4 regions of the Streptomyces sp. NPDC104202 genome follow, and region 3 is predicted to be linked to each of the others. Evidence: riboswitches for the same ligand, from Rfam matches in the RefSeq annotation. Region 3 holds a riboswitch; each other region holds the start of a gene.
The links. A riboswitch is a leader RNA that binds a small molecule or an ion and turns the genes downstream of it on or off. The one in region 3 is predicted to bind cobalamin.
Positions count from the first base shown of each region.

Region 1 (2,188 bases), on a different contig from region 3:
GTCGAGGCCGACCGCGTTGCCGATGCGGGAGTGCTTGGTGGGGTACGCGGAGAGGACGAGCGCCAGCTTCTTCTCGGCGTTGGGGATGTGGCGCAGCCGGGCGTGCCGGACGGCGATCCCCGCGACGCGGGCCGCGCGTTCGGCGTCGGCGACGTACGCGGGCAGGCCGTCCTCGTCGATCTCCTTGAAGGAGAACGGGACGGTGATGAGCCGGCCGTCGAACTCGGGCACCGCGACCTGGCTGGCGGCGTCCAGCGGGGAGAGGCCCTCGTCGTTCTCCTCCCACGCGGACCGCGAGCCGGTCAGGCAGAGCGCCTGGAGGATCGGCACGTCGAGCGCGGCGAGCGCGCCCGCGTCCCAGGCCTCCTCGTCGCCGCCGGCCTGGGCTTCGGCGGGCTTGGTGCCGCCGGCGGCGAGGACGGTGGTGACGATGGCGTCGGCGGTGCGCAGGGTGTCGACGAGTGCGGCCTCGGGGGCGCGCAGGGAGGCGACGTAGAGCGGCAGGGCGCGGGCGCCGGCGTCCTCGATCGCCTCGCAGAGGGCGCCGACGAAGGCGGTGTTGCCGCTCATGTGGTGGGCGCGGTAGTAGAGCACGGCGACGGTCGGGCCGTCGGTGCGGCGCGGGGTGCGGTCCAGCGCGCCCCAGGTGGGGGCGGCGGCCGGGGCCTCGAAGCCGTGGCCGGTGAGGAGGACCGTGTCGGAGAGGAAGCGGGCCAGCTGCTCCAGGTTGGCGGGGCCGCCGTGCGCCAGGTAGGCGTGCGCCTCGGTGGCGACGCCGACGGGGACGGTGGACGCCTCCATCAGCTGGGCGTCGGGGGCCTGTTCGCCGCTGAGGACGACGAGCGGCTTTCCGGTGGCCCGGATCGCGTCGAGCCCCTCCTGCCAGGAGCGGAGGCCGCCGAGGAGGCGGACGACGACGAGTTCGGCCTCGTCGAGGAGGCCGGCCAGGTCGGCGAGGGGAAGGCGGGAGGGGTTGGCGAAGCGGTACTCGACCGGGCCGCCGGCGGATCCGGCGTTCGCCGCGCGGGCGCTGAGCAGGTCGGTGTCGGAGTGCGACAGCAGCAGAAGCATGGCGTGCGCAGGCCTTCCTCGGGGTTGTCCGCGCCCCGGGTGGTCGTGTGGATGGCGGGAGTTCCTGACTCACCCGTCCCGGGTGGTGCCGAGGCACGACCGGTACGGGCTCACAGTGGCGGGACCGCGCCGGATTCTCACCGGGCTTCCTCCCCGGGGTCCTGGGACCCCATGCCGTCTGCATAGTAGATCGTGCCGTCGGGGGGCCGAAGGGTCGGCAGGATCACACCCGGTGGTCGGCCGGTTTCCCGTGGGTATGCTCGCCGCCATGCCGCCCACCCCACCCCCGCCGCCCGAACCGGGCGAACCTCGCATACGGGACCGTGGCGACGCCTGCCCCGGGGCGCTGCGCCTGCACGCGGCCGACGACGGCCGGCTGGCCCGACTCCGGCTCCCCGCAGGCCGCCTGACGTCACGTCAGGCACATGTGCTGGCCGACGCGGCGGAGACCCTCGGCGACGGGCGGATCAGCGTCACCTCGCGCGGCAACGCGGAGCTGCGCGGCCTTCCGGAGGGGTGCGGGGCCCGGCTCGCGGAGCTGCTCGCCGCGGCCGACCTGCTGCCCTCCCCGACCCACGAACGCGTCCGCAACGTCATCGCCTCGCCCACCGCCGGACTCGGCGGACTCGGCCGCGCCGACGTGCAGTTGTGGGCCCGCGGGCTGGACGCCGGCCTCTGCGCCGAGCCCCGGGCCGCGTCCCTTTCGGGACGGTTCCTGTTCGTCCTCGACGACGGCCGCGGCGAGGTGGCCGGACTCGGCGGCGATGTGAGCTTGGTCGCAGAGCCCGCCGGGACCGCCCTGCTGCGGCTCGGCCCCGCGGCCTTCCGGATCGACGCCGCCGACGCCGTCCGCGCCGCCCTCGCCGCCGCCCTCGCCTTCCTCGACGCCGCCGAGGCGGCCGGCACCGGGGCCTGGCGGCCGCGGGAACTGCCCGACACCCACGTACCGCGGTGGGCCGGGGCCCTGGCCCGCGCCGGGGTCGGGGCGGAGCCCGTCCCCGTACCGCCGCCGCTCACCGTCTCCCCGCCGCCCGCCCCCGGGGCGCTCCCCGGCGGCCTGCACGTCCTCGCGCCGCTCGGCCGGCTGACCGCCGCCCAGCTGCGGGCCCTGGCGCCG
Region 1 covers NZ_JBVJMN010000005.1:67,455-69,642, forward strand. The annotation lists gene cobN (cobaltochelatase subunit CobN) at 1-1,071, opposite strand, end outside; cobalamin riboswitch at 1,111-1,262, opposite strand; gene ACZ60W_RS05190 (cobalamin biosynthesis protein CobG) at 1,328-2,188, shown strand, end outside.
Region 1: linked by a shared signal. The riboswitch ahead of cobN (cobaltochelatase subunit CobN) and the one ahead of ACZ60W_RS05980 (energy-coupling factor ABC transporter permease) in region 3 are both predicted to bind cobalamin.

Region 2 (2,188 bases), on a different contig from region 3:
TGGTCGACCGCGACCCGGATGTTCGTCGCCTGGGGCCTGACCCTGCCCGCCGCGGGCCTGGTGGGCGCCGGCGCCGAGTTCCTTACCAAGCAGGGCACCTGGGGCATCGCCGCCGTCGCGGTCCTGCTGGTGGCCGGCTCGGCCGTCATCTGGGCGCTCTCCCGCCGCAAGCCGGTCGACCAGCACAACGTCACCGCCGACGACCTCGACGCCCCCGAGCCCGCGGGCGTGGTGACCACGGCGATCGCCGCCGTCACCCCGCCGCCGGCCGGTTCCGTCGCCGCCGTCGCGGACGAGGACCTCAAGACCACCATCCCCGCGCCGGCTCCCACGGACCCGGCCGCTCCCCCCGCCCCCGCGGCCGCGGTGTAAGGAACCAACGACATGAAGATCGACTGGGCAGCCCTCGGCTCCGTCTTCGGAGTCAGCCTCGTGGCGACCGTCGCCCTGGTGGGCCTCTTCACCCTCGGCGTCATCGGCCTCTCCAAGCAGGAGCAGGCCGCCGCCCAGGGCGGTTCCGCCGCCCTGGCCCGCACCGGCGCCTATGCCTGCTTCGCCCTGTGCCTGGCGGCCGTGGCGTACGGCATCTACCTGATCGTCGTCTGACGGTCCCCGGTACCTCGGCCGGGCGGTCCGCACCTTCGGGTGCGGGCCGCCCGGCCGTCGTGTTTGTGGTGCTCCGCACAGTGACGCGACGCAGGTCAAGGGTGAGTTGACGGCTGTTCTCGGGCCGTGGTGGACTGCCGAGGCCATTACGGCGGCAGCAGAGGAAGTCCGGTGCGAATCCGGCGCGGTCCCGCCACTGTGACCGGATCCCCAGGGTCCGGGAGTCAGGAACTCTCGCCGCCGGTCACGTCGATCCAGGGCGCGGACCCTGAGTGAGGACATTGCGCCATGCCCGGCCGCAGCCGCAGCGTTTCCAGAGCCACCCGTGTCTTCGCGTACGGAGCGACCCTCGGCCTCGCCGTCGACCGGCTGGTCGGCGACCCCCGTCGCGGGCATCCCGTCGCCGCCTTCGGACGGGCGGCCGCCGCCGTCGAGGAGCGCCTCCACCACGACCACCGGGGCTGGGGCGCGCTGCACACCGCCGTCTGCGCCGGCGCCACCGCCGCGGCCGGAGCCCTGGCCGCCCGCGCGGTCCGGGACAGCCGGGCCGCCTCCGTCGCCCTGACCGCCGCCGCCGTGTGGGCCGTGGTCGGCGGGACGACCCTGGGCCGCGAGGCCCGCGCGATCGGCGGGGCGCTGGAGGCCGGGGACCTGGAGGTGGCCCGGGAGCGGCTGCCCCACCTCTGCGGCCGCGACCCACAGGCCCTGGACGGGCCCGCGATGGCCCGCGCGGTCGTGGAGTCCGTCGCCGAGAACACCTCCGACGCCGTGGTCGGCGCCCTCTTCTGGGGCGCCGTCGCGGGCGTGCCGGGGCTGGTGGGCTTCCGGGCCGTCAACACCCTCGACGCGATGGTCGGCCACAAGTCCCCCCGCCACCGCCGGTTCGGCTGGGCCTCGGCGCGGCTCGACGACGTGGCCGGCTGGCCCGGCGCGCGGCTGACCGCCGCCCTCGCCACCGTCGCGGGCGGCGATCCGCGCGGGGCCGCACGGGCCTGGCGCGCGGACGCGGCACGGCACCCCAGCCCCAACGCGGGCCCGGTCGAGTCCGCCTTCGCGGGCGCCCTCGGCGTACGGCTCGGCGGAACCCTCGCCTACGGGGGGCGGGTCGAGCACCGGCCCGTGCTCAACGGGGAGGGGCGGCCGGTCGAGGTCGCCGACATCGAGCGGGCGGTCCGGCTGTCCCGCCGGGTCACCGGACTGACCCTGGCCGCCTGCGTGGGCGGCCGGCTGATCGTGAGCGCGCTGAAGCGGAGGAACGCATGAGGGGTGGCGGACTGCTCGTCGCCGGGACCACGTCCGACGCCGGCAAGAGCGTGGTGACGGCCGGAATCTGCCGCTGGCTGGTCCGCCGGGGCCTGAAGGTGGCGCCGTTCAAGGGACAGAACATGTCCCTCAACTCCTTCGTCACCCGCGAGGGCGCCGAGATCGGGCGGGCCCAGGCCATGCAGGCCCAGGCCGCCCGCGTGGAGCCGACCGCGCTGATGAACCCGGTGCTGCTCAAGCCCGGCAGCGACCGCTCCAGCCAGGTCGTCCTGATGGGCAGGCCCGTCGGCGAACTGAGCGCCCGCGGCTACCACGGGGG
Region 2 covers NZ_JBVJMN010000023.1:31,500-33,687, reverse strand. The annotation lists gene ACZ60W_RS17075 (inorganic phosphate transporter) at 1-372, shown strand, start outside; gene ACZ60W_RS17070 (hypothetical protein) at 385-606, shown strand; cobalamin riboswitch at 720-859, shown strand; gene ACZ60W_RS17065 (cobalamin biosynthesis protein) at 895-1,869, shown strand; gene ACZ60W_RS17060 (cobyric acid synthase) at 1,866-2,188, shown strand, end outside.
Region 2: linked by a shared signal. The riboswitch ahead of ACZ60W_RS17065 (cobalamin biosynthesis protein) and the one ahead of ACZ60W_RS05980 (energy-coupling factor ABC transporter permease) in region 3 are both predicted to bind cobalamin.

Region 3 (2,188 bases):
CGTGCTCGTGTCGCACAGCGCCGCGGTCGCCGCGGCCGTCGCCGGGCTGGCCGCGGGGCTCGCGGGCGGCGGGGACCTCGCGCCGCTCGCTCCGGCGGGCGGTCTGCCCGACGGGGGGCTGGGGACGAGCGCGGAGCTGATCTCGGCGGCGGCGAAGGCCGTGGACCGGGGCGCGGGGGTGGCGCTCCTGGTCGATCTGGGGAGCGCCGTGCTCACCGTGAAGGCCCTCCTCGCCGAGGGCGACGAACTCCCGGAGGGGGCGCGTCTGGTGGACGCCCCCTTCGTCGAGGGAGCGGTGGCGGCGCTGGTGACGGCGAGCGCCGGCGGGGACCTCGACGCGGTGGCGGCCGCGGCCTCGGAGGCGTACTCCTACCGGAAGGAGTAGACCTCGGAGGCGCGCTCCCGCCGCAGGGAGCCGACCTCGGAGGCGTACTCCTGCCCCGGGGAGTGCGCCGCGGCGGCGGGTGCGCGGAGTGACGGAGGGGCCGCACCGGGTGGCGACCGTGTTGTGATGTACCTGGTCAACGCACTAATGTCGCAGGGCCTTGGTGTACGGGAAACCGGTGGAGTACCGGTGCGGCCCTCGCCACTGTGATCGGGAGGTCCGGCTCCACCCCCTCGGGGAAGCCACTGGACCGCGACGGGAGACCGTCGCGGTGTGGGAAGGCGGAGTCGGACGGCATGACCGTCAGCCAGGAGACCGGCCAGGGTGCGTTGTCCATCCACGAGGTGCTGGAGAGGGTCTTCCGACCATGCATATAGCCGAGGGGTATCTTCCCCCTGCGCACGCCGCCGCCTGGGGCGTCGCGGCCGCCCCGTTCGTCGTCCACGGGGTGCGCGCCCTGACCCGCGAGGTCCGCGCGAACCCCGAGTCCACCCTGCTGCTCGGCGCCTCCGGCGCCTTCACGTTCGTCCTGTCGGCGCTCAAGCTGCCTTCGGTGACGGGCAGTTGTTCGCACCCGACCGGCACGGGCCTGGGCGCGATCCTGTTCCGGCCGCCGATCATGGCGGTCCTGGGGACGATCACCCTGCTCTTCCAGGCGCTGCTGCTGGCCCACGGCGGTCTGACCACGCTGGGGGCCAACGCCTTCTCGATGGCGATCGTCGGCCCCTGGGCCGGGTACGGCACCTACCTGCTGGTGCGCCGGTTCGGTGCGCCGCTGATGGTCGCCGTCTTCTTCGGCGCGTTCGTCGCCGACCTCTCGACGTACTGCGTGACCAGCGTCCAGCTGGCGCTGGCCTTCCCCGACCCGGGCAGCGGCTTCGCGGGTGCGCTGGCGAAGTTCGGCGGCATCTTCGCCGTGACGCAGATCCCGCTGGCGGTGAGCGAGGGCCTGCTGACCGTGCTCGTGATGCGGCTGCTGACCCAGTCGAGCAAGGGCGAGCTGACCCGTCTCGGCGTCCTCGCCCCGCGGTCGGCCGGGCGCCACGAGGAGGCGGCCGCGCGATGAGCGGGATCAGCCGGAACACCAGGATCAACGCCCTTCTCCTCCTCGCCGTCGCGGCGCTCGCGGTGCTGCCGCTCGTGCTGGGCCTCGGCGACCACAAGGAGGAGCCCTTCACCGGGGCCGACGCCGAGGCGGAGACCGCGATCACCGAGCTCCACCCGGACTACGAACCCTGGTTCAGCCCCCTGTACGAGCCCCCGTCCGGGGAGATCGAGTCGGCCCTGTTCGCCCTCCAGGCCGCACTCGGCGCCGGCGTCCTGGCGTACTACTTCGGCCTGCGGCGCGGCCGTCGCCAGGGTGCGGCGCGGGCCGCGTCGGCCGACGGCGAGGAGCGGGCCGGCGGGAAGGGCGCGGCGGACGACGCGGGCCGGGAGGGCGCCGCGGGCGCCGACGCTCCCGTCCCCGGCCGGGACGCGTAGCCGGCGATGCTGCCCATCGACGCGGCGGCGCACGCCGGCCGCTGGCGTGCGCGCCATCCCGCCGAGAAGGCGCTGCTCGGCTTCGGTCTGACCCTGTGCGCGGTCTGTCTGCCGCCGTGGCCGGGCGCGGTGCTCGTGGCGGCGGCCACGCTCGGGGTGCTGCTCGGTCCGGCCGGTGTGGCGGGCCGTCAGCTGTGGCGGGCGTTCCGCGTGCCGCTCGGCTTCTGCGTCACGGGGGCGGTGCCGCTGCTCTTCGAGGTGGGTGGGGCGCGGGGCCTGGTGGCCCTCGCGCCCGGCGGCCCGGCGCACGCGGTCGAGCTG
Region 3 covers NZ_JBVJMN010000006.1:8,568-10,755, reverse strand. The annotation lists gene ACZ60W_RS05985 (PTS-dependent dihydroxyacetone kinase phosphotransferase subunit DhaM) at 1-385, shown strand, start outside; cobalamin riboswitch at 503-723, shown strand; gene ACZ60W_RS05980 (energy-coupling factor ABC transporter permease) at 753-1,451, shown strand; gene ACZ60W_RS05975 (energy-coupling factor ABC transporter substrate-binding protein) at 1,457-1,867, shown strand; gene cbiQ (cobalt ECF transporter T component CbiQ) at 1,874-2,188, shown strand, end outside.

Region 4 (2,188 bases), on a different contig from region 3:
TTACGTCCCCAACGCGGCCGCCCGCAACCTCGTCACCCGCCGCACGGACGCCGTGGCCGTGGTCGTCTCCGATCCGCCCCAGGGCGTGGTCTCCGACGATCCCCTGTTCTCCACCGTGGTGCGCGCCGTCAGCCGGGAACTGGAAGCGGCGGGCAAGCAGGTCGTCCTCATGCTCGCGGAGTCCGACCGCAGCCGCGCCAGGGTGGAGGAGTACGTGGCCGGCCGGCACGTGGACGGCGTCATGCTCGTCGCCCTGCACGGGACGGACCCGCTGCCGGCGGCCCTGGCCAGGACCGGCCTGCCGATCGCCTCGTTCAACCGCACGTCGGCGCCCCAGGTGCCCTACGCCGGCCTCGACAACGTCGGGGGCGCCTCGCTCGCGGTCCGCCATCTGCTGGAGCGCGGCCGCCGCAGGATCGCCGCCGTCACCGGACCCCTGGACCTGTTCGAGGCACGCGAACGCCTCGAAGGCTACCGCGAGGCCCTCCGGGACACCGGCCGCCGGTCGATCGTCGCGCTCGGCGACTTCACCCGGGCGTCGGGAGCCCAGGCGATGCGGCAGCTCCTGGACGACGACCCCGCGCTGGACGCCGTGTTCGCGAGCAACGACCTCATGGCCATCGGGGCGCTGCGGACCCTGCACCAGGCGGGGCGCCGCGTTCCCGAGGACGTGGCCGTCGTCGGCTTCGACGACATCGAGGCGGCCTCGTACACCACCCCGGCGCTCACCTCCGTCCGCAGCCCGATGGCCGACCAGGCCATCGCCACGGTCCACCTCCTTCTCGGACTCATCGAGGGCGGCCCCCGCGAGCCGGTCGTCATCCCGAACGAGCTGGTGGTCCGCGAGTCGACCTGACAGCAGGTCCGGTCCGGCGCCGCCGAGCGGAGGCCGGGCCGGGGCGACGTAGGGTGGGACGCGCAGCTGGTTCGCCCCGTCCGCCAGGCGGGATGCGTCGCAAGAGGGAACCCGGTGGGAATCCGGGACTGCCCCGCAGCGGTGAGCGGGAACGACCGCCGTCACACAGCACTGGGTCCGACGTACCGGACCTGGGAAGCGACGGCCAGTAGGAGCCCTCCACGAGGAGGACGTGCCCGCGAGTCCGAAGACCTGCCCGCTGCCCGCCCGCCGACACCCCTGGCGTGCGGACCAGCCCTGCCGCGACTCGCGAAGGAGAGTTGACGTGGCCGATCCCACCGTCACCAGCCCTGCCCGCCCGCTCAAGACGCCGGACGACTCCCGGGTCGTCCTCGCCCACATCATGAGCGAGCACGACACCAACCTGTACGGCACGATCCACGGGGGCGTGATGATGAAGCTCATCGACGACGCCGCCGCGGCGGCCGCCGGACGCCACGCCGACGGTCCGGCCGTGACCGTCTCCGTCGACCGCATGACGTTCCTCGCCCCGGTCCGGGCGGGCGACCTGCTCAGCGTCGACGCCGGCCTCGAACGCGCCGGCCGGACCTCCATGACCGTCGGCGTACGGGTCACCGCCGAGCGCTGGAACCACTCCGGCCCCGCGACCGAGGTCGCCACCGCGTTCCTCACCTTCGTCGCCGTCGACGCCGACGGCGATCCGCGGCCCGTGCCCGCCCTCGCGGCGTCCCTGCCCGGCTCCTCCTGAGGAACGGGCGACCGGTCCCGGCCGGGTCCCGCGACGGCGTCCGACACCGGCGACCGGCTGGGGGCCGTGATCACACCAGCCCGTCCGCCCCTGGGTGGACACCCTCGGTATCGGGTGTCCGTCTCCGTCTCCGTCTGCACGAACAGCTCCACCGGCCGGGTGTCGATCGTCCACGAGGGCGCGAGCGGTGAGGACGGGGCGTCCGTGAGCTCAGCGTACGTGCCGGACCGCGTGCCTCAGGAGGGCCTGCCGTCCGGACCCCGCGTCACCGCCGTGCTCAGCAGCCGGACGTCGTACTCGGTCCAGCAGTCGGAGATCTCGACGCCGACCTCGCTCCCGCACCGGCCGCACACCAGGTTCGGCCCGTCGAGCCCGTCCCGACGGCAGCATCCGTACAGCCGGGAGGTGTCCGTGTGCGGCCGCAGCAGCACGCCGTCCAGCGGATTGATCACCCAGGTGGGAGCGGAACCGGCCGGGGCGTACGGCTCCGGGTCGGCGGAGAACGCGCCGACGGGGACGGTCGACGGGCCGTAGGTGTAGTGCTCCCTACCCTTCACCCGCGG
Region 4 covers NZ_JBVJMN010000001.1:184,075-186,262, forward strand. The annotation lists gene ACZ60W_RS00840 (LacI family DNA-binding transcriptional regulator) at 1-856, shown strand, start outside; cobalamin riboswitch at 907-1,130, shown strand; partial or broken gene ACZ60W_RS00845 (acyl-CoA thioesterase) at 1,260-1,592, shown strand; gene ACZ60W_RS00850 (hypothetical protein) at 1,862-2,182, opposite strand.
Region 4: linked by a shared signal. The riboswitch ahead of ACZ60W_RS00845 (acyl-CoA thioesterase) and the one ahead of ACZ60W_RS05980 (energy-coupling factor ABC transporter permease) in region 3 are both predicted to bind cobalamin.